4 regions of the Streptomyces sp. NPDC086080 genome follow, and region 3 is predicted to be linked to each of the others. Evidence: riboswitches for the same ligand, from Rfam matches in the RefSeq annotation. Region 3 holds a riboswitch; each other region holds the start of a gene.
The links. A riboswitch is a leader RNA that binds a small molecule or an ion and turns the genes downstream of it on or off. The one in region 3 is predicted to bind cyclic di-AMP.
Positions count from the first base shown of each region.

Region 1: linked by a shared signal. The riboswitch ahead of ACIF9R_RS31985 (M23 family metallopeptidase) and the one ahead of ACIF9R_RS27215 (transglycosylase family protein) in region 3 are both predicted to bind cyclic di-AMP.
Region 2: linked by a shared signal. The riboswitch ahead of ACIF9R_RS19340 (M23 family metallopeptidase) and the one ahead of ACIF9R_RS27215 (transglycosylase family protein) in region 3 are both predicted to bind cyclic di-AMP.
Region 4: linked by a shared signal. The riboswitch ahead of ACIF9R_RS25550 (C40 family peptidase) and the one ahead of ACIF9R_RS27215 (transglycosylase family protein) in region 3 are both predicted to bind cyclic di-AMP.

Region 1 is NZ_JBITRU010000037.1:12,376-20,029, forward strand. Features, by position in the region: gene lhgO (L-2-hydroxyglutarate oxidase) at 1-971, shown strand, start outside; gene trmB (tRNA (guanosine(46)-N7)-methyltransferase TrmB) at 1,017-1,856, shown strand; gene ACIF9R_RS31980 (PrsW family intramembrane metalloprotease) at 1,903-3,270, shown strand; gene ACIF9R_RS31985 (M23 family metallopeptidase) at 3,424-4,443, opposite strand; cyclic di-AMP (ydaO/yuaA leader) riboswitch at 4,456-4,612, opposite strand; tRNA gene ACIF9R_RS31990 (tRNA-Met) at 4,907-4,980, opposite strand; gene ACIF9R_RS31995 (dihydrofolate reductase family protein) at 5,054-6,187, opposite strand; gene ACIF9R_RS32000 (response regulator) at 6,311-6,970, opposite strand; gene ACIF9R_RS32005 (HAMP domain-containing sensor histidine kinase) at 6,999-7,654, opposite strand, start outside.
Region 2 is NZ_JBITRU010000015.1:87,916-95,569, reverse strand. Features, by position in the region: gene ACIF9R_RS19355 (DNA topoisomerase (ATP-hydrolyzing) subunit A) at 1-459, opposite strand, end outside; gene ACIF9R_RS19350 (M16 family metallopeptidase) at 1,099-2,484, shown strand; gene ACIF9R_RS19345 (M16 family metallopeptidase) at 2,481-3,869, shown strand; cyclic di-AMP (ydaO/yuaA leader) riboswitch at 4,072-4,235, shown strand; gene ACIF9R_RS19340 (M23 family metallopeptidase) at 4,248-5,021, shown strand; gene ACIF9R_RS19335 (GntR family transcriptional regulator) at 5,233-5,943, shown strand; gene ACIF9R_RS19330 (HPr family phosphocarrier protein) at 6,104-6,385, opposite strand; gene ACIF9R_RS19325 (GNAT family N-acetyltransferase) at 6,564-7,654, shown strand, end outside.
Region 3 is NZ_JBITRU010000027.1:2,415-10,068, reverse strand. Features, by position in the region: gene ACIF9R_RS27235 (exopolyphosphatase) at 1-358, opposite strand, end outside; gene ACIF9R_RS27230 (DUF501 domain-containing protein) at 355-888, opposite strand; gene ACIF9R_RS27225 (septum formation initiator family protein) at 920-1,399, opposite strand; gene eno (phosphopyruvate hydratase) at 1,576-2,865, opposite strand; gene ACIF9R_RS27215 (transglycosylase family protein) at 3,135-3,857, opposite strand; cyclic di-AMP (ydaO/yuaA leader) riboswitch at 3,862-4,030, opposite strand; gene ACIF9R_RS27210 (transglycosylase family protein) at 4,268-5,140, opposite strand; gene ACIF9R_RS27205 (cytochrome P450) at 5,414-6,697, opposite strand; gene ACIF9R_RS27200 (nucleoside triphosphate pyrophosphohydrolase) at 6,956-7,654, opposite strand, start outside.
Region 4 is NZ_JBITRU010000024.1:34,113-41,766, forward strand. Features, by position in the region: partial or broken gene bioD (dethiobiotin synthase) at 1-18, opposite strand, end outside; gene ACIF9R_RS25520 (adenosylmethionine--8-amino-7-oxononanoate transaminase) at 20-1,300, opposite strand; gene bioB (biotin synthase BioB) at 1,293-2,444, opposite strand; gene ACIF9R_RS25530 (8-amino-7-oxononanoate synthase) at 2,592-3,719, shown strand; gene ACIF9R_RS25535 (DUF397 domain-containing protein) at 3,789-4,013, opposite strand; gene ACIF9R_RS25540 (helix-turn-helix domain-containing protein) at 4,023-4,883, opposite strand; gene ACIF9R_RS25545 (ATP-binding protein) at 5,096-5,560, shown strand; gene ACIF9R_RS25550 (C40 family peptidase) at 5,622-6,095, opposite strand; cyclic di-AMP (ydaO/yuaA leader) riboswitch at 6,099-6,301, opposite strand; gene ACIF9R_RS25555 (hypothetical protein) at 6,636-6,944, opposite strand; gene ACIF9R_RS25560 (ATP-dependent Clp protease proteolytic subunit) at 6,952-7,587, opposite strand.

The DNA of each region.
Region 1 (7,654 bases), on a different contig from region 3:
TCTGCGCGGAGTACGACATCCCGCACGCGGTGACGGGCAAGCTGATCGTCGCCACGGCCCGCGAGGAGCTTCCGCGGCTGCACGCCCTGGTCCAGCGCGGCAGGGAGAACGGCCTCACGGTCCGCGAACTGTGCGGCGCGCAGATCGCGGAGTACGAGCCGGAGGTGGAGGGCCTGGCGGCCATCCACGTCGGCACCACCGGCATCTGCGACTTCGCGGCGGTCGCCCGGCGGCTCGCGGAGGCCTCCGGCGCGCAGATCCGCTACGGAACGCGGGTCGTACGCGTCGACCGCCGCCCCGACAGGGGAGTCGCCGTCCTGACGGCCGGGGGCGATGTGGTGCGCGGCCGGGTGCTGGTGAACTGCGCGGGTCTGTACTGCGACGAGATCGCCCGCCGTACCGGTGACGATCCGGGCGCCCGGATCGTGCCGTTCCGCGGTGAGTACTACGAGCTGGCCCGCCCGGAGCTGGTGCGGGGACTGGTGTACCCGGTGCCCGACCCGGCGTTCCCCTTCCTCGGCGTCCACCTCACCCGGGGCATCGACGGAGGTGTCCACGTCGGCCCCAACGCGGTCCCGGCCCTGGCCCGCGAGGGTTACGACCGGCGCACCGTGCGCCCGCGTGAGCTGGCGGCGACCCTCGCCTGGCCGGGCTCCTGGCAGCTGGCCCGCCGCCACTGGCGGTACGGCACCGGCGAACTGCACCGCTCGCTGTCCAAGGCGGCCTTCGCCCGTGCCGTACGCCGGCTGCTGCCCGCCGTGCGGGAGGACGACCTGGTGCCGGCGGCGGCTGGGGTGAGAGCCCAGGCGGTGCTGCGGGACGGCACCCTGGCCGACGACTTCCTCCTCCAGGAGACCCCCCGTGCGGTGCATGTGCTGAACGCGCCCTCGCCGGCCGCGACCGCGTCCCTGCCGATCGGACGGGAGATCGCGCGGCGGACGATGGCGCAGCTCACGGCCCTGGAGAGGTGAGGGCACCCCGACCGCCCACCGCGTCCCCGTAAAATCGGGAGCACTGTGTCTGATTCCGTGAGCACCCCCGAAGCACCGCGCCCCGCTGCCCACCCGGTCGGTGTGCCGGTCCGCCGTACTCGGGCCAAGGGGGAACCGCGGTTCCCGGACGGGCCGAAGGCCGATCCCGCCGGGTCGCACTTCGAGCGGCGTATCCGCAGCTTCCAGCCACGCCGCAGCCGCGTCACCGCCGGGCAGGCGGACGCGCTGCAGCGGCTGTGGCCGACGTGGGGTTTCGACATCGACGGCAGCCGGCGGCTGGATCTCGCCGCGTTCTTCGGCAACGACAACCCGGTCGTGCTGGAGATCGGCTTCGGCATGGGCGAGGCCACCGCGGCGATGGCCGCCGCCGACCCGGCCACCAATCTTCTCGCGGTCGACGTCCACACCCCCGGCCAGGGCAACCTGCTCAACCTCGCCGACCAGCGCGGACTGACCAACATCCGGGTGGGCAACGGCGACGCGATCATCCTCCTGCGCGAGATGCTCGCGCCCGACGACCTCGGGGGGCTGCGCGTGTACTTCCCGGACCCCTGGCCGAAGAAGCGGCACCACAAGCGCCGACTGATCCAGCCGGAGTTCCTGACCCTCGCCGCGGCCCGGCTGAGGCCGGGGGCGGTCGTGCACTGCGCCACCGACTGGGAGCCGTACGCGGAGCAGATGCTGGAGGTGCTCACCGCGCACCCCGCCTTCGAGAACACGCGGGAGGACGGTGGTTTCGCGCCGCGACCCGGGTTCCGGCCGCTCACTCGTTTCGAGGGGCAGGGACTGGACAAGGGTCATGTCGTGAACGACCTGCTCTTCCGCCGCGTACCGCATGCGGAGCGGGCCGGGCACCGAGCCTGAGACCGCGCGCAGCCTGCCCTGCCCCTCCCTCGTTAGGGTCGATCACGTGGCCACCAGCCCTCCGTACCCGGCGCCCCCGGGTGAAGCTTCCGGCGGCACGCTGCGGCACGCGCACTGGTGGCAGCGGCCATGGGTCCGTTACGGCGCGCTGATCACCCTGCTCACACTGTCCGGTCTGGTGATCCTCGCCCTGGTCCGTGAGCAGACGGGGACCCAGGGGTTCCTGGTCGGACTCGGTCTCGCCGTACTCCCCGTGCCGTTGCTGCTGGCCGTCTTCCGCTGGCTCGACCGGGTCGAGCCGGGGCCCTGGCGGAACCTGCTGTTCGCCTTCGCCTGGGGGGCATGCGCGGCGGCGCTCATCGCGATCGTCGCGAACAGTTTCGCCACACGGTGGATAGCGACGGCGACGGCGGACCCGGCCGGCGCCGACACCCTGGGGGCGACCGTCATCGCGCCGGTCGTGGAGGAGACCGCGAAGGCGGCGGCCGTTCTCCTGGTCTTCCTCTTCCGCAGACGCGACTTCACCGGAATCCTCGACGGCGTGGTGATAGCCGGGGTCACCGCCACCGGCTTCGCGTTCACCGAGAACATCCTCTACCTCGGCACCGCCTTCGGCACGGACCAGCTCACCGGCGGCAGCGGGGTGGCTTCGGTCACCGCGGCGACCTTCTTCGTCCGCGTCGTCATGTCGCCGTTCGCGCATCCCCTGTTCACCGTGCTCACCGGGATCGGCTTCGGCATGGCCGCGCTGTCCACGGACCGGCAGCGGCTGAGGCGGGTGCTGCTGCCGCTGTGCGGACTGCTCCTGGCGATGGGCATGCACGCGCTGTGGAACGGTTCGGCCACGCTCGGACACTTCGGCTTCTTCGCGGTGTACGGGGCGTTCATGGTGCCGATGTTCGGCCTGCTGACCTGGCTGGTGGTGTGGACGAGGCACCGGGAGCTGCGGACCGTGCGGGTGGAACTGCCCGCGTACGCGGTGGCGGGCTGGCTCACCCCGGCGGAGCCGTTCGCGCTCGGCTCGATGCGGGCGCGGCGCCTGGCCCGGCAGTACGCCCGCCGGTACGGCGGCAAGCCCGCGGCGCGCGCGGTCGCGCAGTACGAGGCCTACGCGACCTCGCTGGCGTTCCTGCGGCACCGGGGCCGACTGGGCAGGGCCGGGACGGATTTCGTGACCCGGGAACGGGAGCTGCTACTGGAGTTGTGGCACCGGCGGGGCGCGGCCCGTCCGGCGCTGGACCACGCGGCCCGTGTCACCGCGCCGCCGGTTCCGGTCGCCGCCGCACCGTGGCCGGCGCACGGGGCGTACGGTCCTCCTTCGCCCGGCCATCCTGCGTACGGCCACCCTGCGCACGGGCAGCCGCCCTACGGGCACCCCTACCCGGCGTACGACCCGAACGCCTACCGCCCCTGACGGGTCCGCGCAGTGCACGACGGTCCGTCAAGAACCGTAAGTTCCCCGGCGGACGACGGGGCTGCCGCGACCGCCCCGGAACACACCTGACCGGCAGCCCTGACGTCGGGGGGGCGTCGTCGGGACTGCCGGGGTCTCAGGGGGCGGCGGGGCTCAGGGGTTGAGGCCCTTGCTCTGCAGCCAGGCCATCGGGTCGATGCCCGAGGAGGAGCCACCGGTGTGGACCTCCAGGTGGAGGTGGGCCCCGGTGGAGTTGCCGGTGGAGCCGACTCGGCCGATCACATCGCCGGTGTTGACCTTCTGGCCCACGCTGACGCTGATGGAGGACTGGTGGGCGTACCAGATCTCGGTGCCGTCGTCGAGGGTCAGCACCGTCTTGTAGCCGTAGGAGCCGTCCCAGCCGGCGGAGGTGATCGTGCCGGTGTGGACCGCCTTGATCAGCGTGCCGCTGGGGGCGGCGAAGTCGAGGCCGGTGTGCTGGCCGGAGGACCAGTAGGCGCCGGACTGACCGAAGGTCGAGGAGATGGTGTACGAGGAGGTCGGCAGCGTGTACTGCGTGGCCAGCTCGGCGAGGCGCTCGGCCTCGGCCTTCTTCGCGGCCTCCTCCTCCGCCTTCTTCTTGGCGGCCTCGGCCTTGGCCTTGGCCTCCTTCTCCGCCTTGGCGGCGGCCTCGGCGGCCTGCTTCTCGGCGGCGGCGACGGCCTCGGCGGCGGCCTTGGTCTCGGCCTGGATCTGCTGCTGCTCGACCTGGGCCATGATCCGGCTGCGCAACGCCTCACCGGCACCGGAGGATCCCTGGTCGGCCTCGTCCTCGGTCATACCGAGGGTGCTGAGGGGGGTGGCCGAACCCTGGGGGGTTTCCTCGTCGGAGATGAGGGAACCCACAGTGGGGAGGTCGGGCATGGAGATCGAGACCGGCGGCTTGCCGGTCTGGGCGGTGGCCATGCCACCGGCACCGACGGCCGCTATGACACCGACACCGAGGACGGTGGAGCTACGGGCGAGCCCTCCCCCGCGCTGCTTGGAGACGCGGTGCCGGCCACGGACCGGGCGAAGGGACTCCGCGGTGGGGTTCCACTCCTCGAAGGGCCCCTCGTCGGCGCGGACCTCACCGTAGGCGAAGGTGTCGCTCGGCTTGAACGGGGCCTCGGGGGCAGGCGGGTTGGACGCCACGTGGGCGTGCTCCTTTCCTTCCTTCTTCGCCTACCGGGTTAGCTGACGGGTTCGGAGCAGGAAGGTCTCCTACGCGCGTACCGAGCCGTGTTGCCACGGCGCTGTCCGCGCGATTCACCCCAATGTGGTGGTTCCCCGGTTCCCTTGCGGGATTCGGCGCGTGCGCACGGAGCCGACTTCTGTGACGGCTGGGACGACCGCGCTGCGTTATCGAACGTTAATAGACGTGAGGGCCGGATTCCAAGCCGTTCCTCTTGATCATTAAGGATTCCCGCGCGGACTTAAGCGCCACGAGTGGTCAAAAACGGGCGAGTTGACTGCACCTCGGACGCGAGGCGATATCTGACGGTTCGTCAGTTGTTATGCGCTGCGGGACGATACGATCACAGCGAGTGAGACGGGCGCCGGACGGCAAAAACACCGAGGACCGGAACCCTTTCGGATTCCGGCCCTCGGCCTTCAGTAGCGGGGACAGGATTTGAACCTGCGACCTCTGGGTTATGAGCCCAGCGAGCTACCGAGCTGCTCCACCCCGCGTCGTTGAGACAAGTGTACGTCATGCGCGGGACACGGCGCACACCCATGACCGGCGCCCGCCGCCGCGCGGGATTCAGCCGTCGAGCAGATGCCCGTTCGGCGCCTTGGCGCGCTCCTCGTACTCCGGCAGGACGACGACGACGGCGCCCCCGTCCGCCAGCACGCCGCTGCCGTCGGCCCCCGCCACGAACGTGTCCGGCTCCCGCCAGGCCGTGACCACCCGCCGTACCCCCACGTCCAGGATCAGCCGGGCACAGGGCGCCGGCCGGGACGCGCGCCGGGCACACGGCTCCAGGCTGGAGTACACGGTGGCGCCGGCCAGACGGGGGTCCGTGGGGTCGGCCTTGGCGAGCGCGGCCTCCTCCGCGTGCACCACCGGGTCCGTGCCCTCCCGGGAGTGCCCGCGCGCCAGCTCCGTACCGTCGGCCGCCACCACCACCGCGCCCACGCTGAACGCCGTCGTCGAGGGCGGGCACTGGGCGGCCAGCTCACAGGCGAGGGCCAGCCAGTGGTGGTCGGCGGCGGAGTCCAGCGCCCCGGTGCCGGGCGCGGTGGGCTCGTAGCGCATGAGCACGACATCACCGATCGGGCGGGTCTCCACAAGACGCAGCCGACCGCCCTGGTAGGACCCGGGTCCGAAGAGGCGGGGGGCGTCCGCGTCGCCGACGAACAGCGGAGCGAGGACCAACTGCACCTCGTCGGCGAGGCCCTGGGTGAGCAACTGGGTGTGGATCTGCCCGCCGCCCTCGACCATCAGCCGCCGCACCCCGCGCACGGCGCGCAGATGCTCCAGCAGCGGCCGCCAGTCGAGTGCGGGGCCGAGCGGGACGACGTCGGCGGCGATACCGAGGGCGCGGGCCCGCTCGGCGCCCTCGCCGGTGGTGTAGAGGATCTTCTCGCCGCCGGTGTGCCAGAACCGCGCCGTCGGGTCGAGGTCGCCGGAGCCGCTGACGGCGACCTTGAGCGGGTACTCGGGCCTGCCCGCCGCGACCCGGGCGGCACGCCGCTCGGGCGAGTTGACCAGCAGCCGGGGATTGTCGGCGCGGATCGTGCCGGCGCCGACCAGGATGGCGTCCACGCCCGCCCGTACCTCGTCGACCCGGTCGAAGTCGGCCGGACCGGACAGCAGCAGCCGGTCCGGGCCGGTGTCGTCCAGGTAGCCGTCGAGGGAGACGGCGGCGGACAGCAGGACGTACGGACGGGGCATCGGCGTACTCCGGGTGACGGTCGGCGGCCGGCCGGGGGAGGGGCGCGGTCGGCCGGGCCGCGGTGCGGCCCGGGCCAAGTCTGACAACCCGCCGGGCGCGCGGGCGCCCCGGTCCCTCGTCGGTCAGGGTTCGATCAGTCCTACGCGGATGGCGTACCGGGTGAGTTCCAGGCGGTCCTTCAGGCCGAGCTTGGCCAGCAGGTTGGCGCGGTGCCGCTCCACCGTCTTGGGGCTGATCACCAGCAGGGTGGCGATCTGCTGCGAGGTGTGGCCCTCGGCGACCAGCTTGAGGATCTCCTCCTCACGGTCGGTGATGGCCTTGGCCGGGAGGGTCCGGCCCTCCCGCGCGAGGTCGAGGTAGTTGTGGATGAGGGCGTTGACGGCCCCGGGGTAGAGGAACGGCTCACCGCGCATGGTGGCGTGGCAGGCCTCGACGAGATCCTGGTCGGCGACGGACTTCAGGACGTAGCCCGAGGCGCCGGCGGCGAGCGCTTCGAAGAAGAACTGCTCGTTGTCGTACATGGTCAGGATGAGGATCCGTGTCTCCGGCAGGATGCGGGAGAGCTCACGGGCCGCCTGGAGACCGGTCAGCCGGGGCATGGCGATATCGAGAATGGCCAGGTCGGGGCGGTGTTCACGGGCCTGTTCGAGTGCTTCGGCACCGTCGGCGGCCTCGGCCACGACGGTCAGATCCGGTTCGCCGTCCAGGATGAGGCGAACTCCCCGGCGGACCAGCGCGTGGTCGTCGGCGAGGAGGATGCGGGTGAGGGCCTGCTCGGTCATGTCAGCGTTTCCGGTCGGGGGACATCGGTCACGGGGGTGGAGCGTGCGCGGACGCGGACGGGCCGCGCAGTGGAACGAGGGCGTGCGCGGGGAAACGGGCGGGGACGGGGACGGCCAGGCGCACTTCGGTACCGCCACCGGCGCGGGACTCCACGGTCACCACGGCACCGACGAGCAGGGCGCGCTCCCGCATCCCGCGGAGGCCGGCGCCCTCCTCGGCCCGTCCGATGCCCCGCCCGTCGTCCCGGACCCGGAGCTCCACACCCCCGGGCGCGCGGTACAGGGCGAGCTCGGCGCGTCGGGCGCCGGAGTGCCGGGCGATGTTGGTGAGGCCTTCCTGGGCGACGCGGTAGATGACGAGCTCCGTCTCCCGGTCGAGCTCGGGCAGGTCCGGGGCGAGGCTGTGCTGGACGCTCAGACCGGGGCCGCCGAACTCGGTGGCGAGGGCCTTGAGGGCACTGGCCAGCCCCAGCTCGTCCAGTACGCCCGGACGTAGCCGGCGGGCGATGCGCCGGATCTCCTCCAGGCTGGCGCGGGTGGTCTCCTGGACCATGCGCAGTTCCTCGCCCAGGTCGGGCGGGGCGTGGTCCGCGGCACGCTTGAGCTGGAGCAGCACGGCGGTCAGGGACTGGCCGACCTCGTCGTGCAGTTCCTGGGCGACGCGGCGGCGCTCCCCCTCCTGCG
Region 2 (7,654 bases), on a different contig from region 3:
GTCCTCGTCGATGGACTCGGTCATCAGACTGGTGGCCTCGGCCATCCGGCACTCGGTGTACCGCATCGCGGCGGGCGGGTCGTCGTTGCCCAGCGAGCCGAAGTTTCCATGGCCGTCGACCAGGGGGACGCGCATCGAGAACGACTGGGCCATGCGCACCAGGGCGTCGTAGATCGAGGCGTCGCCATGGGGGTGCAGCTTGCCCATGACCTCGCCGACGACACGGGCGCACTTCACGTAACCGCGCTCCGGGCGCAGCCCCATCTCGTTCATCTGGTAGACGATGCGGCGGTGCACCGGCTTCAGGCCGTCGCGCGCGTCCGGCAGGGCGCGGGAGTAGATGACCGAGTAGGCGTACTCGAGAAAGGAGCCCTGCATCTCGTCGACGACGTCGATGTCGAGGATCTTCTCCTCGTACGAGTCGTCGGGCGGCGGGGTCTTCGTGCTGCGGCGGGCCATCGCTGCCGGCTCCTTGCTGAAGCGTTTGGACGGGATCTGACGCGGACCATTGTGGACTGTCGCACTGACAGGTGGGACCAGGACCCGGTCGTGGCGGCCCCGGGGAGGGCAGCGTACGGCGCATGTGCGGTCCGCTCCCGCGCGGGGTTCCCGGTGATCGGGGCGGGGTGGCCCGGGGCGGGTGGCGCGGCCCGTCGCTCGCGGACGCCTTCCCGGCCCCTCGGCCGCAGTCGAGCGGGAGGCACCCCCACCGCCCACCCGTGCCGGCCCGCATCACAGCCGGCGTGGGGTGTGGGGTACGGGGCGGGCCGCGGGCGTGGTGCGGCGGGCCGCGGGTGAGGTGCGGCGGGCCGCGGGCATGGTGCGGCGGTCCGCGAGTGCGGTGCGCGGGCGGGGTGTGGCCGCGGGCGTGGTGCGGCGGGCCGCGGGCGCGGGGAGGGGCTGTCCGGGGTGGGGCAGGGGGTGTCCGCCAGGGCGCAGGGCGGGGGCCGGCCGCCTCCGACCCCGCCCACGGGTTCTCGCTCTCGGCGTAGCAGCCCGCCGCGGGAACTTCTCCGGCCGTGCGCACGCTTGCATACAGTGGCAGGACCGGCAGAAACGGCGGTTTCGACGACCGCCTCCGCGATCGAAGGGACGTACATGCCCATGGGTCACACGGCCACAGCTCAGGCAGGCTCCGGCGGCCTGACAGCGACCGAGCACCGCCTGGCCAACGGCCTGCGCGTGGTGCTCTCCGAGGACCACCTGACCCCGGTCGCCGCGGTGTGCCTCTGGTACGACGTGGGTTCACGCCACGAAGTCGAGGGACGTACCGGTCTGGCTCACCTTTTCGAGCACCTGATGTTCCAGGGCTCCGCCCAGGTGAAGGGCAACGGTCACTTCGAACTGGTCCAGGGCGCCGGCGGCTCCCTCAACGGCACCACCAGCTTCGAGCGCACCAACTACTTCGAGACCATGCCCGCCCACCAGCTGGAGCTCGCCCTCTGGCTGGAGGCCGACCGGATGGGCTCCCTGCTGACCGCCCTGGACGAGGAGTCCATGGAGAACCAGCGGGACGTCGTCAAGAACGAGCGCCGCCAGCGCTACGACAACGTGCCCTACGGCACGGCGTTCGAGAAGCTGACCGCCCTGTCGTACCCGGAGGGCCATCCGTACCACCACACGCCCATCGGCTCGATGGCGGACCTGGACGCGGCCACCCTGGAGGACGCGCGGCAGTTCTTCCGTATGTACTACGCGCCGAACAACGCGGTGCTCTCCGTCGTCGGTGACATCGACCCGGAGCGGACGCTCGCCTGGATCGAGAAGTACTTCGGCTCCATCCCCGCCCACGACGGCAAGTCCGCCCCGCGCGACGGCGCGCTGCCCGACGTCATCGGGGAGCAGGTGCGCGAGATCGTGGAGGAGGAGGTCCCCGCGCGTGCGCTGATGGCCGCCTACCGGCTGCCGGAGGACGGCACGCGCGCGTGCGACGCCATCGATCTGGCGCTGACGATCCTCGGCGGCGGCGAGTCCTCGCGGCTCTACAACCGTCTCGTACGGCGCGACCGTACGGCCGTGGCCGCCGGTTTCGGCCTGCTGCGGCTGGCCGGGGCGCCCTCCCTGGGCTGGCTGGACGTGAAGGCGTCCGGCGACGTGGAGGTGCCGGTCATCGAGGCCGCCATCGACGAGGAACTCGCCCGGTTCGCCGAGCAGGGCCCCACGGCCGAGGAGATGGAGGGCGCCCAGGCCCAGTTGGAGCGCGAATGGCTCGACCGGCTGAGCACGGTCGCGGGCCGCGCCGACGAACTGTGCCGGTACGCCGTCCTGTTCGGTGACCCGCAGCTCGCCCTGACCGCGGTCCAGCGCGTCCTGGAGGTGACGGCGGAAGAGGTGCGGGAGGCCGCCAGGAGCCGGCTGCGTCCCGACAACCGCGCGGTGCTCGTCTACGAGCCCCTCGCCGCCGAGGAAGCCGCCGAGGGCGACGACACCGAGGAAGCCGCCGCAGCCGCCGGCACCGACGAGAACGAGGAGGCGGCGAAGTGACCGAGCTCGCCACGATGGACTTCCACCCGCAGCCGCAGGCCGGCGAGGCCAAGCCCTGGGCCTTCCCGGCCCCCGAGCGCGGCACCCTCGGCAACGGCCTGACCGTCCTGCGCTGCCACCGCCCCGGCCAGCAGGTCGTCGCCGTCGAGGTGATCCTGGACGCGCCCCTGGAGGCGGAGCCCGCCGGTCTCGACGGTGTCGCCACGATCATGGCGCGCGCCTTCTCCGAGGGCACCGACAAGCACTCCGCCGAGGAGTTCGCCGCCGAACTGGAGCGCTGCGGCGCCACCCTGGACGCGCACGCCGACCACCCCGGTGTCCGCCTCAGCCTGGAGGTCCCGGCCTCCCGGCTGCCCAAGGCGCTCGGGCTGCTCGCCGACGCCCTGAGGGCGCCCGCGTTCGCCGACAGTGAGGTGGAGCGGCTCGTCCGCAACCGGCTGGACGAGATCCCGCACGAGCTGGCGAACCCCTCGCGCCGTGCCGCGAAGGAGCTCGCCAAGGAGCTGTTCCCCGCGAGTTCGCGCATGTCGCGCCCGCGTCAGGGCAGCGAGGAGACCGTCTCCGGCATCGACTCCGTGGCCGTGCGCGCCTTCCACGAGAAGCACGTACGCCCCGCCACGGCGACCGCGGTGATCGTCGGCGACCTCACCGGTGTCGACCTGGACGCGCTGCTCGACGACACGCTGGGCGCCTGGACCGGCTCCTCGGCCCAGCCGCGGCCCGTCCCGCCGGTGGTGGCCGACGACACCGGCCGGGTCGTCATCGTGGACCGCCCCGGCGCCGTGCAGACGCAGCTGCTGATCGGCCGTATCGGCCCGGACCGGCACGACCGGGTGTGGCCCGCGCAGGTGCTCGGCACCTACTGCCTCGGCGGCACCCTCACCTCCCGCCTGGACCGCGTCCTGCGCGAGGAGAAGGGGTACACCTACGGCGTACGGTCCTTCGGCCAGATCCTCAGGTCCACCCCGGACGGCACGGGCGCGGCGATGCTGGCCATCAGCGGCTCCGTCGACACCCCGCACACCGGCCCGGCCCTCGACGACCTGTGGAAGGTCCTGCGCACCCTCGCCGCGGAAGGGCTCACCGACGCCGAACGCGACGTCGCCGTGCAGAACCTCGTGGGCGTGGCGCCGCTGAAGTTCGAGACCGCGGCGGCCGTCGCCGGCACCCTGGCCGACCAGGTCGAGCAGCACCTGCCGGACCACTACCAGGCCGATCTGTACCGGCAGTTGGCCGCGACCGGCACCGTGGAGGCCACCGCGGCGGTGGTGAACGCCTTCCCGGTGGACCGGCTGGTGACCGTCCTCGTCGGTGACGCGGCGCAGATCAAGGAGCCGGTGGAGGCCCTCGGGATCGGCGAAGTCACCGTCGTGACGGCCGAGTAGCGGGCCGCCACGAGGCACGCGCGCGTCGGGCCCTGGTGGCAAGGAGGCCACCAGAGCCCGATTGTGCCCGAATTGGGGCGGAGGTTGCCTGTCTGCCCTGTGGGATACGCTACAAAAACCGCGATCCGTTTGAGGAACGCGAGACCTCCCGCTTAGCTTCGTCCGGGCTGTTCGTCGGGCAGTGCGCCGCAACCGCGGCACCGGACAGTCATCGCCGAGTCCCCGTACGGCGCGAGCCAGGGGAGCCGGGGACCCATCCAGTCCCTGGGGTGAATCGGACGCCCGCGCGTGTCGCGAGGGGGTCCGTAGGAGACCTTCCTGCTCCGAACCCGTCAGCTAACCCGGTAGGCGAGAGGGAAGGAAAGGACCAGCCTGTACATGGCGTTCACCCGCGCCCCGGGCAAGCATCGTCGTCCCAGCAGGACGCAGCGCGGCACCGTCCGCGCGGCGGGCGTCGCGGCCCTCGCCGGCACCGGCGTCGTCGGCTCCCTCGCGGCTCCCGCACTCGCCGCCGAACCCGCCGCCGCGCAGACCGGCCTCACCCCCGTCGTCACCCTGGGCGACGCGGTCGCCGACCGCGTCGACGCCCAGGCGGCCGCCCAGCACGAGGCCGCGCGCGAGGCGGCCGAGGCGGCGGCGCGCAAGGCCGCTGAGGAGCAGGCGCGCGAGCGGGCGGCCGAGGAGGCCGAGCAGGCCCGCGCGGAGAAGGAGCGCGCCGCGCGTGAGGCCGAGCGCAAGCGCCTCAACACCTTCGTCTCCCCGATCCCCGGCTCGTACGTGTCGACCGGCTACAAGAGCGGTGGCGCCGTGTGGTCCTCCGGCAGCCACACCGGTGTCGACTTCCACGCCGCGAGCGGCACCCCCGTCCAGTCGGTCGGCATCGGCACCGTCGTCGAGGCCGGCTGGGGCGGCGCGTACGGCAACCAGGTCGTGATCCGGATGAACGACGGAACGTACACCCAGTACGGGCACCTGTCGTCCATCGCCGTCTCCGTGGGCCAGCAGGTCGCCGCGGGGCAGCAGATCGGCCTCTCCGGCGCGACCGGTAACGTCACCGGCGCGCATCTGCACTTCGAGGCGCGCACGGGCTCCGACTACGGCTCCGACCTCGATCCCGTCGCCTACCTCCGCGCGCACGGTGTGAACCTCTGACACGTCCGCACCCGGCGATCCGTCTCCCGCGCCTCCGCTTCCCGCGATGCCCCGGCCCCCGAGCCGGGGCATTCGGCGTTTCGGCACGCGACTTGACCAAAAAATACACATGGATTCCGGATCGCCGTCGGAAATTCCCGCCGATTGCAATAGAGTCACGGAACAGACGTCAATCGTCGGCGTTTCACGGGGATTAAGCCGGAGGTCGGTCATGCGCATTCCCGCGCAGTCGGTGTGCACGGCGATCCGGGACGACATCGTCGCGGGTGTTCACGAGCGCGGCAGCCGGCTCACCGAGGAACTCCTCGCCCGTCGGTACGGAGTCTCCCGCGTCCCCGTCCGGGAGGCGCTGCGCACGCTGGAGGCGGAGGGCTTCGTCGTCACCCGCCGGCACGCGGGCGCGTGTGTCGCGGAACCCACGGAGCAGGAAGCCGCCGATCTGCTGGAGATGCGCGTGCTCCTCGAGCCGCTCGGCGCCGCGCGCGCGGCCCAGCGGCGCACGGAGGCCCACCTGAAGGTGCTGCGCGGTCTGGTCCGGCTGGGACAGGAACGCGCCCGCCAGGGCAACAGTGACGACCTGCGCTCCCTGAGCGGCTGGTTCCACGAGACGCTCGCCCAGGCCTCCGGCAGCCCGGCGCTGACGTCGACGCTGGCCCAGCTGCGGCACAAGATCACCTGGATGTACACCACCGACGGGCCGTCCGACCCGGTCGAGTACTGGGCGGAGCACGGCGCGATCGTGGACGCGGTGGCGCGCGGGGACGGCGACCGGGCGCGGGCCGTCACGGCGCTGCACACCGAACGCGCGAGCACCGGGCACCGCCTGCGGTTCGGCTCCGGCGCGGGCACCGACCGGGTCGGCCGCGTGGACCGTGTGAGGAACTCGCAACATCCCGTAAACACACCGAGTCTGCGCCCTTAACACGAGTGCCGTATACAAAGAGTGCGTAATTCATGGGGGCTATTTCCGCTGCCCGCAAAAAGGGAAGTGCGGGAAATGTGAAAGGCCCGCCCGGTGGTCCGGGCGGGCCTTTCCGTGGGCGGGGCGTCTGCGAGAAGACGGTTTTCCCGCCCATGACCATTCAGACGGTCTCGGGAAGCTCCTCGAGCCCTTCGGCGACCAGCTTCGCCAGCCGGTCCAGGGCGGCATCCGCCCCCTCGGCGTCGGAAGCGAGGACGATCTCCTCGCCGCCCTGGGCGCCCAGGCCCAGTACGGCGAGCATGGAGGCCGCGTTGACGGGGTCGCCCCCGGCCTTGGCGATCGTCACCGGGACGCCTGTGGCCGTGGCGGCTCGGACGAAGATGGAGGCGGGGCGGGCATGGAGACCCTCGGCCCAGCCGACGTTGACGCGGCGCTCAGCCATGTGTTGCTGCCCTTCGCAGTTCAGGGTTGTCTAGACCAGTTTCCCATATCGTGAAGCATGCCCGGAGCGGCACCCCTGGGCCCGCTCCGGTGGCAGCCGGACCGCGGCCTCGGTCCGGCTGTCGTCCACCACAGACTGCCTTGCGCCCCTGTCGTACGCGAGCCGTAGTCTGGGGCCCATGCAGATCTCGTCGGACCGGCACGAGTATCCCGCCCACTGGGAAGCCGACGTGGTGCTGCGAGACGGCGGCACCGCGCGTATCCGCCCCATCACCGTCGATGACGCCGAACGCCTGGTCAGCTTCTACGAGCAGGTGTCGGACGAGTCGAAGTACTACCGCTTCTTCGCGCCCTACCCGCGCCTGTCCGCCAAGGACGTCCACCGCTTCACGCACCACGACTTCGTGGACCGGGTGGGACTCGCGGCCACGATCGGCGGCGAGTTCATCGCCACCGTACGGTACGACCGGATCGGCGCCGACGGGGCGCCCGCGTCCTCCCACCCGTCGCCCGCCACCCCCGCCGGAGGGCCTTCCGCGCCCGCCCCGCCCGTCTCCGACGAGGCCGAGGTCGCCTTCCTCGTCCAGGACGCCCACCAGGGCCGGGGAGTCGCCTCCGCCCTGCTCGAACACATCGGAGCCGTCGCGCGGGAGCGCGGAATCCGCCGGTTCGCCGCCGAGGTGCTGCCCGCCAACACCAAGATGATCAAGGTGTTCACCGACGCCGGGTACACCCAGAAGCGCCACTTCGAGGACGGCGTCGTCCGTCTGGAGTTCGACCTCGAACCCACCGACCGCTCCCTGGCCGTGCAGCAGGCGCGCGAACAGCGCGCGGAGGCGCGCTCGGTGCAGCGGCTGCTCACTCCCGGCTCGGTGGCCGTCGTCGGCGCCGGACGCACACCCGGCGGGGTGGGGCGCAGCATCCTCGACAACATCCGGAACGCCGGCTTCACCGGGCGGCTCTACGCCGTCAACAAGGCGTTCGAGGAGGACCGGAAGGATCTCGACGGGGTCCCCGCGTACCGGTCCGTCCGCGCCATCGACGCTCCCCTCGACCTCGCCGTCGTCACGGTGCCCGCCGAGCACGTCCCCGAGGTGGTCGCCGAGTGCGGTGAGCACGGCGTACAGGGGCTCGTCGTCATCTCCGCCGGCTACGCCGAGTCCGGTCCCGACGGTCGCGAACGCCAGCGCGCCCTTGTCCGGCAGGCGCGTTCCTACGGTATGCGGATCATCGGTCCGAACGCGTTCGGCATCATCAACACGTCCCCGGA
Region 3 (7,654 bases):
TGAAGGAGAACTCGGCCTCCTGGTCACCGGTGATGACCTCGGGCTCCACGCCCAGGATGTCCAGCACCCCGCGCACGAACTCGTCGCGGTTCTCGGCGTCGCGGGAGGCGGACGTCGCGACGAAGCGGAGGCGCTGCGCGCCGTGCTCCTTGACGACCTGCGCGTACTCACGGCAGGCGGCGAAGGTCCGCTCCAGCGCCTCGGGCGCCAGCCGGCCCGTGCGGTCGACACCCTGGCCGAGCCGCACGATCGTCATCCGCCGGTCCAGGTCGGTGAGTTCACCCGTCACCGGGTCGGCGTCGGCCACCAGCAGCCGGATGGAGTTCGTACCGCAGTCGACGGCGGCGACCCGGGTCATCGGTCCACCTCCTTCGCGGGAAGCGTCACGCAGGTGCCCTTGCGCCACCACTCCGGCAGCATCGCCAGCGCCTCGTCACCCAGGGGGTTCACCCCGGGGCCCGCGGCCAGCGAGTGCGCGACCAGCACGTGCAGGCACTTCACCCGGTCCGGCATGCCGCCCGCGCTCGGGAAGTCCTTCAGCTCCTCGATCTCGTCGCGGCGCCGGATGTAGTCCTCGTGCGCCGCACGGTACGCGGCCGCCAGCTCCGGATCGGTGGCCAGCCGCTGCGTCATCTCCTTCATCACGCCGTTCGCCTCCAGCGTGCCGATCGCGGAGTTCGCCTTCGGGCACGTCAGGTAGTACAGCGTCGGGAAGGGGGTGCCGTCGGGCAGCCGCGGCGCGGTCTCCACGACGTCCGGCTGTCCGCAGGGGCAGCGGTGGGCGATGGCGCGCAGCCCGCGCGGGGGCCGCCCGAGTTGCTGCTTGAAGGCCTCGACGTCCGCGTCGGTGGGCTCGGTGCGGGGGGTCGTGGGCGGAGGGGTTTCCATACTGTTCTTTTCTGCGGCTTTCACTCAAGGGTCACTGGTCGGCGGCGGCGTCGGCCTTGTCGACGCCGTCCCAGACGTTCGCGTACCAGGGGCGGTCGGCGGCCTCGAGATCCGTACGGGTCTTCTCGGCCGCACCCGGGTCGACGACGATGTAGCCGGTCTCGCCGGGCATGACGTAGTGCAGCCGCCGGCGGATCTCCTGCTCGGCGTACGCGTCGTCCTGCCAGCGCGCCTTCAGGTCGCGCAGTCGTTCGACCCGCTGACGGGTCTCGTCCTGCTCCTGCTGGAGATCGGCGATGTCGGCCCGCTGGGAGACGTACTGCCGCATGGGATAGGCGAGGGCCACGACCAGCGAGCAGACCACCAGGGCGAGCAGCGCCGCCCGGCCGGTCAGCCGGGAGCGGCGGGCCTGGCGTCTGGTCTGCGAGCGGTAGACCCGGGCCGCGGTCTGCTCACCGATCAGCCGGATCCTGGTCGCGGTGGAGAAACGGTCCCGGTCCTTGACCGCCATGTTCCCGCCTCCGGTTCGCCCTCATCCGTGTCCGTACGCGCGTACGTCCCCGCACACGGTACGGGACCGGGTACGGGGACGTACGTACGACGCTGCCTCGGGACGGGGCGGGTCAGCCCTCGCCGCGCCTACTGGTTCGCGGAGCGACGTGCCTGCTGGTTCGCAGAGCGACGTGCCTACTGGTTCGCGGAGCGAAACCGCGGGAAGGCGGAGCGGCCGGCGTACACCGCGGCGTCGTCGAGGATCTCCTCGATGCGCAGCAGCTGGTTGTACTTGGCGACGCGCTCGGAACGGGCCGGGGCGCCGGTCTTGATCTGGCCGCAGTTGGTGGCGACGGCGAGGTCGGCGATGGTGACGTCCTCGGTCTCACCGGAGCGGTGGGACATCATGCACTTGAAGCCGTTGCGCTGGGCCAGCTCGACGGCGTCCAGCGTCTCGGTCAGCGAGCCGATCTGGTTGACCTTGACCAGCAGGGCGTTCGCGGCGTCCTCGTCGATGCCGCGGGCCAGGCGCTCCGGGTTGGTGACGAACAGGTCGTCGCCGACGATCTGGACCTTGTCACCGAGCTTGGCGGTGAGGGCCTTCCAGCCCTCCCAGTCGTCCTCGAACAGCGGGTCCTCGATGGAGACGAGCGGGTACGCCTCGACGAGCTCGGCGTAGTACTCCGTCATCTCGGCGGCGGAGCGCTCCTTGCCCTCGAAGGTGTAGACGCCGTCCTTGTAGAACTCGGACGCGGCGACGTCGAGCGCGAGGGCGATCTGCTCGCCGGGGGTGTAGCCGGCTTCCTTGATCGCCTCGAGGATGAGGTCGAGGGCCTCGCGGTTGGAGCCGAGGTTCGGCGCGAAACCGCCCTCGTCACCGAGGCCGGTGGCCAGGCCCTTGCTCTTCAGGACCTTCTTCAGGGTGTGGTAGACCTCGGCGCCCCAGCGCAGGGCCTCGGAGAAGGACTCCGCGCCGATCGGGGCGATCATGAACTCCTGGATGTCCACGTTGGAGTCGGCGTGCGAGCCGCCGTTCAGGATGTTCATCATCGGCACCGGCAGCAGGTGCGCGTTCGGGCCGCCCAGGTAGCGGAAGAGCGGGAGGTCCGAGGCCTCGGAGGCGGCGTGGGCGACGGCGAGCGAGACGCCGAGGATGGCGTTGGCACCCAGCGAGCCCTTGTTGTCGGTGGCGTCCAGGTCGAACATGGCCTGGTCGATCAGGCGCTGCTCGGTGGCGTCATAGCCGACCAGCTCCGGGCCGATCTGCTCGATGACGGCCAGGACGGCCTTCTCCACACCCTTGCCCAGGTAACGGCCCGCATCGCCGTCACGGAGTTCGATGGCCTCGAAGGCGCCGGTGGAGGCGCCGGACGGGACGGCGGCACGACCCGTGCTGCCGTCGTCGAGGCCGACCTCGACCTCGACCGTGGGGTTGCCTCGGGAGTCCAGGATTTCCCGGGCTACGACGACGTCGATGGACGGCACGAGCATCTCCTTCATGAATCTGACGCGTGTGAGCGGGACCACGGCGGGCCCCGCGGGACCGAGCCTAACCGGCTCGGGGCGATCGGCAGGCGGTCGACCGCCCCATGGACAGAACCGAGAGTAAATTGTTTCCGAACGGAACAAAGGCGTTTTCGGCGAACCGTGACCGGAAAGCGCCAGAAAAAAGCCCCGCCCCGGTGCGTACGGGGGAAGACGCACCGGGGCGGGGAGCCCGTGGGGACGGGCGGGGAGGGACCTGCGACGCTGCCCTACTTCAGGTGCAGCTGCTGGCCCGGGTAGATGAGGTCGGCGTCCTGGACGATGTCGTCGTTCAGCTTGAACAGCTTGCCCCAGCCGCCCTTGACGTCGTGCTCCGCGGCGATCGAGCTGAGGGTGTCGCCCTTGACGACCCTGTACTCGCCGTCGCCCTTCTCGACCTTCTTGCCGGTCGGGGTGGTGACGGTCCTGTCGGCCTTCTTCTCGGCCTTCTTCTCGGTCTTCTTCTCGGCCTTCTTCTCGGCGGCCGGGCGCTCGGCGGAGCGGGAGGCCTTCTGCTCGCTCTCGCGGGTCCCGGTGGAACCGCTGTCCTGCGAGGAGCCGGCCGAGGAGCCGGTGTAGGCGGCGCCGGACAGGCCCTTGCCGCAGACCGGCCAGGCGCCCTTGCCCTGGCCCGCCAGGACCTTCTCGGCGATCTCGATCTGCTGGGCCTTGGTGGCCTGGTCGGCGGTGGAGGCGTACTTCGTGCCGCCGTATCCGGCCCAGGTGGAGGCGGAGAACTGCAGACCGCCGTAGTAACCGTTGCCAGTGTTGATGGACCAGTTGCCGCCGGACTCGCACTGGGCGACGGTGTCCCACTCCGAGGCGGTGGCGGCGGAGGCGGTGCCGGCCACCATCAGCGGGGCGGCGACGGCGGCGGAGGTGACGCCCGCGACGGCGATGGCGCGGCTGGCCTTGGACGGACGACGGTGCTTGCCCTTGCCGGAAAACAGCATGGATGGATCCCCTCACCGACGCCTACGAGGTGAGCTGTCGGGTTCGGGCCGGTTGAGTTGCCCGGCCACGCCCCTCCCGGGACGCGGCTTCACCCCAAGCCTTCTCCGGCGTCAACCGCCCGGATCCGGCGCCTACCTGGGTCCCCCGCTCCTGCCTACGGCGCATGACGCGACGACTGTTCCCGTGCTGCCACTGGCAGGATTCGGCGTGGCGGCAGCCGGGGCCCGCGGTGGCGAGCGGTCACGACCGTAGACACGCGATCCGCGGAATATCAAAGACGATCAGGGCTTCTGAGACCTATCTCTCACAGTCTTTAAGCCGGACATTCAGCGCGAATCGTGACGCCAACTGGCGCCACATCCGCACGTCTTCGGATACCGCCGCCGCTCGCCCGGATGCCGCCCGAACGCTACTGACCGGCCAGAACGAGGTCCGGTCCGCCACCGATGAGCTGCCCGCCCATCGCAGGGAGCACACCCACTCCGAAACCGACCACGTCGGATTCGGGGACGGACAGGGAGACGTCCTCCACGGACGCGGCGGGGTAGTCGGCGACCGTGCCACCCCAGGCGTTGAGACCGCCCGAGGCATGCCGGCCGGGCGATTCGGACACCGAACCCTGCGCCTCCTCGGCACTGGCGCCGCGATGACGTCCGGCTCCTTCGGCGTCGGTCGCCGTCGAGGACCCACCGGCCCGCCCCGCCGTGTCCGACTCGCCCGTCGCCGATTCGGCCGGAACGGAGGGGGAGGCGCTGGAGTCGGACCCCGCACCGGCGTCCGCCGCCTCACTCGAACCGGCGTCCGGATTGGCGGAATTGCCGGAACCAACCGGTTCGTCACCCTTGTCCTCCAGGGAGGACGACGGGTCGGGGGTGGCCGACGGAGCGGGCGAGGCGGACGTGTCACCGGATCCCTGCGACGCGGACGACCCCGTGGCGCCGGACCCGGCCTTGCCGGCGTCCGCGGCGGGCGCGTCCTGGCCCAGGCCCGCGAGCAGTCCGCAGGTGCGCCATGCGCCGACCCCCTGGTCGGCGAGGATCTTCTCGGCCACGGATATCTGCTGGCCGCGACTGGCCTGGTCGGGGCTCGTCGCGTGGTCCAGGCCGCCGTACTTCTCCCAGTCCTCCTGGGTCAACTGCAGACCGCCGTAGAAGCCGTTGCCGGAGTTCTCGCTCCACGCGCCGCCGCTCTCGCACTCGGCGATCCGGTCCCAGTTCACACCGTCGGCCGCGTTGGCGGCACCTGCCCCGAGAAGGGGGATCGCGATGGCGGAGCCGGTCACTCCGGCGGCAACGAGGAGAGCCGGGGCCTGGCGGGGGCGACGGTGTCGACCGTTCCCGGAGAGCATGCGGAGACCTTTCGCAGGAAGCAGGGGCCGGCGCGGTGAGTGAAGCTCTGGCCACCGCACTTGAGGAGTGAAGGTATCGGGAGAGGATCACTCATCACAAGTTAATGCCGCGCAGATCACGTGAAGATCACAGAGTTGAGGGAGTGTCACGTTTGCGTTGATCTGCTCGTGGGCACGGGAAGCAGTGCGTGGTCTGTCATGAGTCCGTCACTCTCCCGGGGGCGTGAATTCCACCGGAAGCGTGCGCAGTCCGCGCATGATGAGCCCTCCGCGCCAACGGAGTTCGGCCGGATCCGCGGCGAGCCGCAGGTCCGGAAGACGGGTCAGCAGCGTGGCGAGCGCGGTCTGACCCTCCATGCGGGCCAGCGGCGCACCCAGGCAGTAGTGAATGCCGTGGCCGTATCCCAGATGCTGGTTGTCGCGCCGACCGAGATCGAGGACGTCCGGGCCGTCGAACCGGTCCGGATCCCGGTCCGCGGCGGCGAGTACGACGAGCACCGGGTCGCCCGCGGCGATGTCCTGCCCGCCGATGGTGACCGGCTCGGTGGCGAACCGCCAGGTGGCGATCTCCACCGGGCCGTCGTAGCGCAGGAGTTCCTCCACACCGGTCTCCAGCAGCCCGCGGTCCCCCGCCGCGAGGGCACCCTGCAGACGCTCCCGCTGAACGGGATGAGCGAGCAGCGCGTAGGTACCATTACCGATCAGATTGACGGTCGTCTCGAAGCCGGCGAACAGCAGGATGAACGCCATGGCGGCGGCCTCGTTCTCGGTGAGGTGCTCACCGTGGTCGGAGGCACGGATCAGACCGGAGATCAGGTCCTCACCCGGGGCGGGCACCACGGGCAGCGCCTCGCGCTTGCGGTGGATGAGCTCCGCCAGGTAGCCGCGCATCTTCTTCACGGAGCGGGCGACCCCGCCGCGCGGGGCTCCGCCGTGACGGATCATCATGCCCGCCCAGTCCCGGAAGTCGTCCTGGTCCTCCCGCGGGACGCCGAGCAGGTCACAGATGGCGTAGATGGGGAGGGGAAAGGCGAAGTCGTGGATGAGGTCGGCGGAACCGCTGTCCGCGAAACGGTCGATGAGCCCGTCGGTGAGCTCCTGCACGCGGGGCGCGAACTCGGCGACCCGGCGCGGGGTGAACGCCTTGCTGACCAGCCGGCGCAGCCGGGTGTGGTCCGGCGGGTCGATGTTCAGCAGATGGGTCATCAGGTCCGCCTGGCGCTCACCGGGGATACCGGTCCTGCCCTTGGCGTGCGCGGGTTCGTCGTGATGCGCGGGGTTCTTGGACAGCCGGTTGTCCGCGAGGGTCTGCTTGGCGTCGGCGTACCGCGTGACCAGCCAGGCCTCCACCCCGCTGGGCAGCCGGGTCCGGTGCACGGGCGCGTGCTCGCGCAGCCAGGCGTAGGAGGGGTACGGATCGGCGGCGAACTCCCAGCTGAACAGCGGGGGGACGGGGCCGTGCGGGGTGGGAGGGGCGGGCTGGTCATGCATGCGGCGACCCTAACCGGGGGTGGGCCGTGCGGGGTGCCGTGCGGCGCGGGTGCCGTGCGGCGCGGGGGAGCTCGGATGGCTGGGGGCGTGGGGCGGGTGCCGGTCGGTCGTGGTTGTTCGCGCAGTCCCCCGCGCCCCTGGCGGTCGCGCCCCTGAAGGGGCGCGGGGAACTGCGCACGGGGTCCGGGGCGGAGCCCCGGGGACGGGACGGGAAGGGGCGGCGGGGGCGAAAACCCCCTGCTGCCCACGCACCCCCGCTCAGCCCTCGCCCCGCCCGCCCTCCGCGAAGCGGATCGCGTCGCGATACACCCGCGCCGCCGCCCGCAACGCCGCCTCCGGATCCACCCCCGCCTCCTCCGCCCGCGCCGCCAGCGCCAGCAACTCGTAGCCGACCCCCTCCCCCACCGGCAACGGCACGTCCAGCCCCGCCGTCCGCACCCGCGACACCAGCTTCGCCGCCAGCGCCAGCCCCGGCTGGCCCAGCGGCACCCCCTCCGTCACCGAACCGCGCCGCTTCTCCTCCGCCTTCGTCCGCAGCCAGTGCGCCTTGACGTCCTCCGGCGTGTCCGCCGTCTCCTCGCCGAAGACATGCGGGTGCCGGTGGATCAGCTTGGCCACGATGCCGCCCGCCACGTCGTCGACGGAGAACGGTTCCTCCGGGTGTTCCTCGGCGATCCGGGCGTGGAAGACCACCTGGAGAAGCACATCCCCCAGCTCCTCCCGCAGCTCCTCCCGGTCGCCCTCCTCGATGGCCTCGACGAGTTCGTACGCCTCCTCGATGCCGTACTTCGCCAGGCCCTTGTGGGTCTGCAGGGACGACCACGGGCACTCCACCCGGATACGGTCCATCACCTGGACGAGGTCGAGCAGACGGGCACCCGGCAGGTCGTAGGAGGCGGGCAGCAGCTCCAGCTCGGGCATCCGCACCCGGCCGGTCCCGGCCATCCGCGCCAGCCC
Region 4 (7,654 bases), on a different contig from region 3:
GATCACCATCACCGGCATGTCATCCCTCCTCCGCCGCCGCGCACACCGCGCGCGCGATGCGCGCCACGTCCGCGTCGCCCGTGACGTACGGCGGCATGGTGTAGATCAGGTCGCGGAACGGCCGCAGCCACACGCCCTCACGCACCGCCGCCCGGGTGGCCGCCGCCATGTCGACGGCGTGATCGAGCTGCACGACCCCGATGGCGCCCAGCACCCGTACGTCCCGTACCCCGGGCAGCCCGGCCGCCGGGGCCAGCCCTTCCCGCAGGCCCGTCTCGATCCGTTCGACCTCCGCGAGCCAGTCCTGCCCGAGCAGCAGCCCGATGGAGGCGCAGGCCACGGCCGCCGCCAGCGGATTGGCCATGAACGTCGGACCGTGCGCCAGCACCGGCACCTCACCGCGCGAGATTCCCCCGGCCACCCGCGCGGTGCACAGGGTCGCCGCCATGGTCAGATAGCCGCCCGTCAGCGCCTTCCCCACGCACATCACATCCGGCGTCACCGCCGCGTGGTCCGCGGCGAACAGCGCGCCCGTGCGGCCGAACCCGGTCGCGATCTCGTCGAACACCAGCAGTACGTCGTGCGCGTCGCACACCTCGCGCAGCACCCGCAGATACGCGGGCGAGTGGAAGCGCATCCCGCCCGCGCCCTGCACCACCGGCTCCACGACGACCGCGGCGACCTCTCCCGCGTGCCGCTCGACCATCTCCCGCAGATGCCCGGCGTAGGACTCCTCGTACTCCGCGGGCGGGGCCTCGGCGAACACCTGGCGCGGCAGCACCCCGGACCACAGCTCGTGCATCCCGCCCTCGGGGTCGCACACCGACATCGGCTGCCAGGTGTCGCCGTGGTAGCCGCCCCTCCAGGTCAGCAGCCGCCGCTTCTCCGGCCGGCCCAGCGAGCGCCAGTACTGCAGGCACATCTTCACCGCGACCTCGACCGACACCGACCCGGAGTCGGCCAGGAACACATGCTCAAGACCCTCCGGCGACATGTCGACAAGGAGCCTCGCCAGCCGTACGGCGGGCTCGTGCGTGAGCCCGCCGAACATGACATGGCTCATCCGCTCCAACTGCTCGCGCGCGGCCTCGTCGAGCACCGGGTGGCGGTAGCCGTGGATCGCCGACCACCAGGACGCCATCCCGTCGACCAGTTCCCCCGCGCCGTCGGCGAGCCTCAGCCGCACCCCGCTCGCCGACTCCACGACAAGCGGCTCCTGACGGCCCGGCATGGGCCCGTACGGATGCCAGACATGCCGGCGGTCGAGCTCCAGCAGTTCGGCGACGGACCGCTCAGGCATTGGGTGCGAGGTCCGTTCCCGCACCCCGGCGGCGCACGGCGACCAGATCCGTACGAGGCTCCTCGGCCGCACTCCCACAGGGGTCCGCGGTGGCCGAACCGCATGCACCGGCGCCCTCGTGCGACCCGCAGCCGCCGCCCGCGCGGTGCTCCGGCAGGGTCACCTCTCCGGTGCCCTCGACCTCGAACCCGGCGTCGGCGATCATCTCCAGGTCCGCCCGGCCTGCCTGCCCCTCACTCGTGAGGTAGTCACCGAGGAAGATCGAGTTGGCCAGGTGCAGCGCCAGCGGCTGCATCGTGCGCAGGTGCACCTCACGGCCGCCGGCGATCCGCACCTCGGCGTCCGGGCAGACGAACCGGGTCATCGCCAGGATGCGCAGACACCGCTGGGGGGTCAGGTGCCACTCCTTGGCGAGCGGTGTCCCCTCCATCGGGATCAGGAAGTTGACCGGCACCGAGTCCGGGTCCAGCTCGCGCAGCGAGAAGACCACGTCGACCAGGTCCTCGTCGCTCTCGCCCATGCCCGCGATCAGGCCCGAGCAGGCCGACAGCCCCGCCGCGTGTGCCTTCCGGACCGTGTCCACCCGATCGGCGTACGTGTGCGTGGTCGTGATGTCCCCGTACGTCGACTCGGACGTGTTCAGGTTGTGGTTGTAGGCGTCCGCGCCCGCCTCGCGCAGCCGCTCCGCCTGACCGTCGGACAGCAGACCGAGACAGGCGCACACCTCGACGTCCTCGTGCTCCTCCTTGATGGCCTTGATGGTGTCGGAGACCCGGTCCACGTCGCGGTCGGTGGGGCCCCGCCCGCTGGCCACCAGGCACACCCGCTTGGCGCCGCCCGCCAGCCCGGCGGCGGCGGCCCGGGACGCCTGGTCCGGCTTGAGCCAGGTGTACTTGAGGATGTCGGCCTGGGAGCCGAGCCGCTGGGAACAGTAGGAACAGTCCTCCGGGCAGAGGCCGGACTTGAGGTTGACGAGATAGTTCAGTTTCACCCGTCGGCCGAACCAGTGCCTGCGCACCTTTCCGGCCGCGGCCACCACATCGAGCAGGTCGTCGTCGGACGTCGCGAGGACGGCCAGTGCTTCCGCGCGGGTCGGCGTCTCGCGCCGAAGCCCCTTGTCCACCAGCGTGTTCAGCAGGTCCATGGGAGCCGATCCTGTCCTACCCGACCCGCTCGGGCCAAGGAGCGTTCGTACAACAGAGGTGCTCGGGGGTGTGGGTATCGCCACACAGTGGCCCGACGGGCCTCCCGCTACTGTCTGTGCACTGCCTACAAAATCCCCGGAGGACCCATGGTGTTCGGCTGGATCGACGAGCAGGCGGAACTGCGCCGCCGGGCCGGACTCGTACGGACCCTGCGTCCACGGGCCGCCGACACGCCGCTGCTCGATCTGGCGAGCAACGACTATCTGGGTCTGGCCCGGCACCCCGAGGTCACCGAGGGCGCCGTGCGGGCGGCCCGGACCTGGGGCGGTGGTGCGACCGGTTCCCGGCTCGTCACCGGGACCACCGAACTCCACGCCGAGCTGGAACGTGAGCTGGCCGGGTTCTGCGGCTTCGAGGCGGCCCTGGTCTTCTCCTCCGGCTACGCGGCCAACCTGGCCGCCGTCACCGCGCTGGCCCCGCACGGCTCCACCATCGTCTCCGACGCGGGCAACCACGCGTCCCTGATCGACGGTTGCCGGCTGGCCCGCGGTACGACGCGGGTCGTGACGCACCGTGACCCCGATGCCGTGCGCAAGGCGCTGGACGGGCACGAGGGGCCCGCCGTTGCCGTGTCCGACACCGTCTTCTCGGTGGACGGCGACGCCGCCCCGCTCGGTGGGCTGGCCGAGGCGTGCCGGGAGTACGGTGCCGGTCTGGTCCTCGACGACGCCCACGGCCTCGGTGTCCTCGGCGACGGCGGCCGGGGCGCCCCGTACGCGGCGGGTATCGCGGGCGCCGACGACGTCGTCGTCACGGTGACGCTGTCCAAGTCGCTCGGCAGCCAGGGCGGGGCGGTGCTCGGTCCTGCCCGGGTGATCGGGCACCTGGTCAACGCGGCACGAACGTTCATCTTCGACACGGGACTCGCCCCGGCGGCGGCGGGTGCGGCCCTGGCGGCGCTCCGGCTGCTGCGCCGCGAACCCGGGCGCGCGACGCGGGCGGGAACGGTGGCGCGCGAGTTGCACGACCGGCTGACGGCCGCGGGTCTGGAGGCGGTACGCCCGGACGCCGCGGTCGTCTCCGTGCGTGCCCCTTCCCCGGAGCAGGCCGTGCGATGGGCGGCCGACTGCCGGGCGGCCGGCCTGTCCGTGGGCTGCTTCCGTCCTCCTTCCGTGCCCGACGGCGTCTCACGGCTCAGGCTGACCGCCCGCGCGGACCTGTCCGGGGCAGAGATCGAACGCGCTGTACGAGTGATTGGCGAGACGCGGCCATGAGTCGGCGGGGCACGGCCGTGTGTCGCTCGACGACGGGTTGCCGGTTCGGTCCCTCGATGTGAGGCCCCGTCAGCGGACCGCGGTCACGAACTCCGCCCAGCTCCCGGGGGAGAAGAGCAGCGCGGGTCCTTCGGGGGCCTTGGAGTCGCGCACGGCGAGGAGTCCGGCCAGCGGACCGGCGGGCGGCCTGGTCGTCTCGACGCAGTTGTTCGCCCCCGTGCTGTAGCTGCTGCGCAGCCACGGCACACCGTGCAGTGCGAGGCTGGAAGGGATGGTCCGAGGCGGTACGGGCATCGTGCCTCCTTACGCGCCGGCTGCTGCGCCGGCGATGAGATCCAGCGAGTCCTCGGGTGAAAGGGCGTGACGGGACAGAGTGTCGAAGGCATCCACATACGCCCGGAGGTCTTCCTTCCCCTCCAGATAGAGGCTACTCGTCAAGTGGTCGAGAACAACGACATCGAGATCAGACCTGCGTGAAAACGAAAAGATGACGAAAGGGCCGGTGACCCCGATGTGCGCCCCGGCGGTGAACGGCATGACCTGCAACCGCACTTGGGGCAACCGGGCCGCCTCGACCAACCGGGTCAGCTGACGGGACATCACCCCGGGCCCACCGACCTCCCGGCGCAGCACCGCCTCGTCCAGGACCGCGCTCAGTTCCAGGGGAGGCTCCGTCCGCAGCACGTCCTGCCGGGCCAGCCGTACCTCCACCAGAGCGTCCAGCCGTTCCTCGGACGCGCCCTCCGTCGCCGCCGCGGTCACCGCCCGCGCGTACTCCGGGGTCTGCAGCAGCCCGGGGATGACCGTGGTCTCCAGGGTGCGCATCGTGCTCGCCTGTGACTCCAGGCTGATGAAGTCCCGGTAGGTCGGCGGCAGGACGCCGCGGTAGGCGTGCCACCAGTGATGCCGGCCGTCGCGGTCACCAGTGCCCGACAGCACCAGCAGCAACTCCCGCAACTGTGGATCGGCCACGCCGTAGACATCGAGCAGTAACCGCACATCGGCCGGTTTCACCCCGCTCGTGCCCGTCTCGATCCGGCTCACCTTCGACTGGTGCCAGCCCGCCAGCCTGGCCGCCTCACCGCTGGTGAGTCCCGCCGAGTTGCGCAGCGCGCGCAATTCGGCGCCCAGTTTGCGGCGGCGCACCGCGGGCCCGTGCTGCATGGGCTCTCCTTACTCCTTCCGGGCCGCCCGGATACGGTCTCCCGTGGCAGAGTTCACCGCTTTGAGCGACAGATATATGCATATCTTGGTGGATCGCCGCCCGGAGCCGTGCGGTGATGGCAGTCTGGCGACGAAGCACCAGTGCGGGACCGTACTCGAACCAACCGCTCCGTGTCGGACCGCGGGCCCCGTGGGAAAGGGACGACATCGCCATGGCAGACCATCTGGAAGCATCCGTCACTCTGCCGAGCGATCCCGCCTCGGTCTCCGCCGCACGGGCCCATGTGGTGGGCACACTCGTGGAATGGGGCATGCCGGCGGACGCGGAGCTGTCCGACACCGTCCGGCTGATCGTCTCCGAACTCGCCACCAACGCGGTGCAGCACACATTCGGCCAGTCACCCAGCTTCACGGTGGACGTCGTTCTGGTCCGCGACGAACGGGTGCACATCGGGGTGACGGACAGTCACCCCCGGTTCCCCAAGCGGCTGCCCGCCGCGGTCCAGCAGGACAACGGGCGGGGGCTGGTCATCATCCGCTGGCTGGCCGCGGAATGCGGGGGCAGACTCAGAATCCGCCCCACGCGTGAGGGCGGCAAGACCGTCTCGGTCGACCTTCCGTGGACAGGGGCCGTCCAGGCCGCCGAAGCGGTCACGGCGGGACAGCAGGAGCCGTAGCGGCCGCCTCCGGCCGAGGCGACGGGGCGGCGGCCCTCATGGGCGCCGCCGCCCCCGCCGATCACCTCACGCGGCCGTACGAGACGCTCCGGGTCCAGATCTTCTGCAGACGCACCACGTCCCCGGTCTTCGGGGCGTGCCAGATCTTGCCCTTACCCGCGTAGATGCCGACGTGGTAGACGTAGCCGCCCGAATGGAAGAACACCAGGTCTCCGGCCTTGCGGCTGCCGGCGGAGATGTGGCGCGTCTTGTTGTACTGCTGCGCGGCGGTGCGCGGCAGCTTCTTGCCCGCCTTCTTGAACGAGTACAGCGTCAGGCCCGAGCAGTCGAACCGGTTCGGTCCGGTGGCCCCCCACTGGTACGGCGAGCCCTTTTTGGACGCGGCGATACGCAGTGCCTGGGTGGCGTGGGTGGCGGCAGCCGCCTCCGAGGCGGCTCCGGGGACCACGAGGGAACTTCCCACGGCGGCCAGGGTGAGGGCGGAGGCCGTGCCGGCACGGGCCATGAGAGACGGGACACGATTGAGCGCAGTCATGCGCAACCCTTCGTCAGCCGCCTGTGAAGGATGACCTGTCGGATTCGGGCTGGCGAAGTTGCCCGGCCGCACGCGTGCGGCTTCACCCCAAGGGCTGCTCGGAACCGGGGTTCCGGCGACCCGTCGTGCCTGGGTCCTCCACTCCTGCCGATCCACTCCTGTCGACCGGTCATCCGGGCGGCGGCAGGACTCGGCGTCCGCCCGGATCGCCCCGCCGCGGCGGCGGGGTCTTGTCGTCAGTCAGGGATCTTGGCTCATGACGCGATCGAAATCCCAACGGAACGGGGGGTTTGTGTTGTTACTCACCACTCATCCGTTCGGGTGGACGCCGGGCTGTTCGAACTGCGGCCCAGGGCTCGGGTGAGCCCCGGACCAGCGACGGAATGTCACGTTCCGCCTTCGGGTCACGCGTGTTGCGCAACTTGAACGGCCCCAAAACAGGAGGTTCGTCTACGCCGGATGGTGGTACGCCGTTTGGTCCGTTTCAACGCCGGCCGCCGCACACCGCCGACGGGAGTGCGGGCGTGAACATCGTGGGTGTCAACTGCCCGGATCCGGCGGGAGTGTGACCCTGGCGGTACGCCGCTCGCCGTCCAGCACCCGCAGGGCCCTGGCCAGCGTGGCGGAGTGCAGATCGCTTTCGCCGCGCCGGTGCATCAGGGTCAGCGCGTCACGCAGGGCGACGGCCTTGCCGACCAGCGCCTGGGCCGCGCGCAGACCGCTGTAGGTGTCGCCGCCCAGCGCCGGGTTGACCCGGCCGAGCAGATCGACGACCTCGAGATAACGATCGATCAACTCGGCCTCCGCGCGGGTCAGCGCCGGCAGCGGAGGCAGTTCCGGTGGCAGCATCCGTGGCTCACCTCGCACCGGCGGCGGGGTACGCGCTCCCGCGGTGGGGCAGGATCCGGTCCGCCAGTCCGTAGTCCACCGCGGCCCTCGCGTCGAGGACGAGGTCCCGCTCGACATCCGCCCGGACCTGCTCCGGGGTGCGCCCCGAATACCGGGCGAGCATCTCCTCCATGAGGCCCCGCTCCCGGGTCAGCTCCGCGGCCCGGATCGCCAGATCACTCGTTCGCCCCTCGACCGGCGCCGGGAAGGCAGGCTGACGGAGCACCAGACGGGAGCCGGGCAGCATGAGCCGCTTGCCCGGGGTGCCGGCGGCCGGCAGCAGCGCGGCCGCACCCTCCGCCCGGCCCAGACAGACCGTCTGCACGTCGCAGGAGATGAAGCGCAGCGTGTCGTGGATCGCCGACACCGCGTGGAAGGAACCTCCGGGGGAGTTGATGTGGAGCGAGAGGTCCCGGTCGGGGGAGTGGTGCTCCAGATACAGGAGCTGAGCCATGACGTCGTTGGCGGCCGACTCGTCGATCTCCGTCCCGAGAACGACGATCCGCTCCTGGAGGAGCTTCGCGTACGGGTCCGACGTCCGGTGCCCGGACGCCGTGCGTTCGGTGAACCCGGGCAGGACGTAGCGGGCGGACGGTCGGATCATGAGGGCCCCTCCTGTCAGGTTGTCTCTGTAGAAAATGTACAGGACGTACGTGACGTTATGATGGGCA